Regions from separate parts of the Mesorhizobium sp. M1088 genome, predicted to be linked through region 1. Evidence: riboswitches for the same ligand, from Rfam matches in the RefSeq annotation. Region 1 holds a riboswitch; the other holds the start of a gene.

Evidence for each region. A riboswitch is a leader RNA that binds a small molecule or an ion and turns the genes downstream of it on or off. The one in region 1 is predicted to bind cobalamin.
Region 2: it holds a riboswitch for cobalamin, as region 1 does, so the genes downstream of both, metE (5-methyltetrahydropteroyltriglutamate--homocysteine S-methyltransferase) here and NKH49_RS29795 (CbtB domain-containing protein) in region 1, are expected to answer to the same signal.

The regions. Positions count from the first base shown of each region.
Region 1 covers NZ_JAMYMO010000043.1:46,227-48,422, reverse strand. Annotated here, with positions in the region: gene cobU (bifunctional adenosylcobinamide kinase/adenosylcobinamide-phosphate guanylyltransferase) at 1-204, opposite strand, end outside; gene NKH49_RS29800 (CbtA family protein) at 197-979, opposite strand; gene NKH49_RS29795 (CbtB domain-containing protein) at 995-1,174, opposite strand; cobalamin riboswitch at 1,211-1,407, opposite strand; gene NKH49_RS29790 (SRPBCC family protein) at 1,549-1,923, shown strand; gene NKH49_RS29785 (heparan-alpha-glucosaminide N-acetyltransferase) at 2,088-2,196, shown strand, end outside.
Region 2 covers NZ_JAMYMO010000025.1:29,109-31,304, reverse strand. Annotated here, with positions in the region: gene metE (5-methyltetrahydropteroyltriglutamate--homocysteine S-methyltransferase) at 1-822, opposite strand, end outside; cobalamin riboswitch at 918-1,118, opposite strand; gene NKH49_RS23495 (MFS transporter) at 1,616-2,196, opposite strand, start outside.

The sequences.
Region 1 (2,196 bases):
CGCATCGATGGTCGTCCAGCCGGCGCCGCGGCGCGAGCGGTGCAGCGCGATGCGCTGGCGCATCTCCTCGTCATAGGCTTGCGCCGTGGCGATATAGCTCCAAGGCGGCGGGCCGACCGTCACCAGGCTCTCGGCATGCGCGCACTTTCCGGCGCGCCCCCCCCCGATGACCACGGTCAGTGCCCCGGCAGCCCGCTCAGGCAAAGCTGTCGCGCAGGCTGGTCGCCGTGCCCGTGAAGCGTCCGCGCACCACGCCGACGACCGCGCCGAGCACCAGCCAGAACACCAGATTGGTCAGCGTCACCGCCACCACGAACTGGTGGTGCAGGCCTTCCGGGATCGCGGTCTCGAAGCTATCGGGCTGCGGCGCGCCGACAATATGCGGCGCCATGATCAACGCTACGGCAAGGATCGCCAGCGGCAACGATCTGCGGAAGGCGATAAGGCCGAGCCCGGCGGCGGTCGCCACCACTGTTGCCCACCACCAGATCTGGCGTTGGACAAGGTCGGCCGCCGGCATCGCCGGCAATTCCGGCGGCAGGCCGAGGCCCGGCGCCAGCGTGAACACGGCAAAGCCGGCAAGCCCCCAGAACACGCCCTGGCGCCAGTTGCCGATGCCGCCGGCGAATTCCGAAACCGCAACCAGGACCAGCGCAAAGCCGATGCCGGTGACGATATTGGCAACGACGCTGAAGCCGAAGCGTTCGAAACCGTCGGCCGGCGCCCAGCCTTCGTCTTCCGCCGGAGCCATTGCTTCAGCCGGTGCCGGCGCGGCGCTGCTCATAGCCGTCGTGCCCGCGGCGCTTTCGGCCGGTGCCGCAGGTGCCGCGGCATGGTCATGGCCGCCGCCGGCCTGTTCGTAGACTTCCGCCTTCAGGATGAGCGGCACCGTGGCATAGGCTTGCATGCAGGCGAGAGCCACGCCGGCCACAAGCCCTGCGATCGCCGCGATGAACACGACGTTGCGAAACAGTGTCATGATGTCAGCCCCTTGTTAGTGGCAGGGAAAGCCCATCGAATGGCGATAGTCGTGCGCGGCATTGTGGACCGCATCGATATGCGAGAAGCCGACAAAGCCCATGACGAAAATGCCGAGGAATGCAGCAAGCGCCAGCTGCATGAGACGCGACTGCGAGGAGGCGGAAGCGCCGAGCGAAACGGAAGCGGTATTCATGTCTTGTCCTTTCGCCCTCCACCCGAGGGCATAGAAGTCAGTTTCCTGTCGCCGGCAGGTCTCCTGGCTCGCGGATCAGCGCCCTTCCCCACCTTCCCGAAGGCGAACCTTCAGTGGCATATGGAGAGGACTACCGCACACAGTTGCGGGGGCAGCCGCGGCATTAGGCAAACAACTTGCCCTAACCGCATTCCCTCTTGGTTCCAAACGGAACCGACGACATCAGCGACTATAGGCAGAATCGCCGCGCCCGGCAAACCAAATTCCGCCGGATCGTGTGGCGAATGCGCCGCCTCGCCAAGTTCGCAGACCGGCGCCGCGATTGACAATTTTCGCAGCCGGGTGTCGGCTGGCGGATGGAGAGGAAGCCGGGCATGCAACCCAGCCCGAACAAGCGATCCCTACAACGGCCTGACGCGGCCCGAGCCGACGCTGCCGTCAACAGCCTATTGGGACATCGCGGCCTATCAGCGCGATCTCGAGGCCATCTGGTATCGCAACTGGCTGCTCGTCTGCCGCGACGCGAAGCGCTCGCCGATCCGGCCGCCGATATCGACAACATCGTCGCGTTCGGTACCCAGGTGCTGGAGGAGGATGCTGATATCTGCGAGGTCAACCAGATGGGCCTGCGCTCGATGCGCCATAAGGCCGGCGTGCTGATGCCCGAGGAATACGACTTGCACCGCTTCCACAACTGGGTGCGCGAGCGCCATGCGGCGCTCGCACATCAAAGCGATTTGGGCAGATAACGCCAGGTGACGAAGCCGCAGGCCACGCCGGCCAAAGGCTTTCCGGCTGTGGCCTAAAGCAGCCCTGATGCCGACCGGCGCCAACACGACGCAAGGCCCAGCTTCTTTTGACGGTGGCAACCGTGATAGTCGTCTTGCCGGGGCTGAACCAAGACAGCGAGACCATGAGCATCGACACGCCGACCGCAGCCGTTCAGGATCAACCGAAGTCGAAGCGCATCGCCGTTATCGACATTGCACGCGGCATCGCTTTGCTTGCCATGGCGAGCTATC
Region 2 (2,196 bases), on a different contig from region 1:
GGTTTCGAGATTGTCTCCCAGCGGCCCGAAATAGGTAGCCAGCATGATCTTCAACTCGGGCGCGGCTTTTGACAGCTGGCCATAGGCGAATTCGAACGCAGCTCGTTCGTTCGGGTTCAGATCGAGGACAAGCGCTGGCTCATCGATCTGCACCCAGTCGGCTCCCGACAGCTTCAGCCTCTGCAGGAGTTGCTCGTAGACGGGCAGCAGCCGCGGCAGGAGCGCGATGGGATCGAATCCTTCGGCAGGCGATTTCGCCAGCTTGAGGAAGGTGATCGGTCCAAGGATGACTGGGCGTGTGTGAATGCCGAGAGCTTTAGCCTCGAGGAAGTAGTCGACCGGTTTCGTCGACGAGAGGGCGAACGTCTGATCATCGTCGAGTTCCGGCACAATGTAGTGATAGTTGGTGTCAAACCACTTGGTCATTTCCATCGCGGTTACATCAGGCCGATGAGCCGCCTGCTGGTGGCCAACGTGTCCACAATCCTCCGTCTGACCCTGGTTGCCGCGCGCCATTGCGAAGTAGATGTCAAGTGGGACCTCGCCGCCATTCCAGCCGTAACGGGATGGAACGGCGCCGACCATGGCTGCGGTGTCGAGCACATGGTCGTAAAGCGAGAAGTCGTTCGACGGGATTTTCGACACGCCGCGATCGTGCTGCTCCTCCCAGCTAGCGGCACGGAGCGCCTTCGCCGTCGTGAGAAGGTCGGCGGCGGAAGATTTTCCGGACCAGTAGCTTTCAAGCGCGAATTTCAGTTCTCGCCGACGACCGAAGCGCGGCACGCCGAGCGTTGCTACAGGAATTTGCTGAGAGACAGTCATGCCATACCCCGATGGTTGGGGCGTCGGTGACAAGGAAGGCGCTAGCACGCCGGCACGAACGCCAGGCTGCAGCGGCCACCGAGACACCCCGCCCGTGGACGTAATTCGCCGTGGCAGGTCTCCTGGCTCGCGGGGTCATAGCCTCTACCCGTCTTCCCAAGGCTATTCGCCTCAGTGACATGAGTGGGGTTGGCTTGCCGCTAACAGTTGCGGGGGCAGCGCCGGCATCGCACCGGCTTCCCTCTTAGCTCCGCTGCGGCAGCGCCGTACGGAGAACCACGACACGGGAGACAATCACAGCAGTTCGCTTCTTTGTCAACGCCGCATAAAGAAATGTTTATGTCGTTATATTAAATTTCCGTTGGCATGTCCCCAAAGGTCGCCTCGAAAGCGAAAACTGTGGAAGCCTTGAGCGGCCGGTAAATCAAAGCAATGATGCACAGCGGTCCAGGAGGATAGGAGTTCGTCGGCTGCCGGCGGCAAACATACCGGCAAGTGCCGTGGTGCTGCTTCCCTCATCATGCGAACGCCACCTCGGCGTCGAACTTCGGCTCCGAGGTTCCGACCGCTTCTTTGGTGATCTGCTCGCGACCACATTCGACTCAATGGCGAGGCTGTTGCCCATGTGGAAGGTGTTGGCCGTGATGCCCTCGGTGATACGACACAACGATTTCGAGGGGAGCACCCGAGGCCCGGCGCAGCGGCGTGTTGCGGAGGATCGAGGCCGACGTCTCGAATTGCTTGTTCGCAGCCCACCGGCTCAAGGTAACCCGGCTCAAACCACCGGGCCAGCTCAAGTCCTGTCCAAATGAGGCCTGAGCGGCAAATCGTCGTGCACGCGCACGGTTTGGCGTTCGATCTTGTGATGCGTCTTGGGCGGGCAATCGCCACGGTGCAGCGCTTCCAGGCGCGCAACGATTTCGGCGTCATCCTGGGTCTGCCTGTTGTTGTGGCGAACATACTCGACCCAGGTTGGCACATGATAGCACTCGGTCCATAGTTCGGGCTTTTCCAGGTCACGCAGCAACGCCCATTGTCTGGCGCCATCTCGCAGCCGCGCTTTTCGCCACGATGTCATCACACTGAGAAATTCTGGGACATCTCTCTGATCGATACGATAATCGACCATCACCATGATCGGACCGCTTCGTGGCCGAAGGTCAAGTTGCAGCGTCGGTTCGCTGAACTTGTTGGTCGGATCCAGATTGAGCGTTTCGAAATCCGGCTGACGCAGAACGATCCCCATCAGTCCACCAATCACAAGAACCACGCTGGCGACGAGGAAGGCTCCCGAAACACCTTGGACGTCCGCCAGTTCGCCCCAAAGCCAGCTTCCCGCCGCCATGCCGCCGTATGTGGCCGTCTGATAGAGAG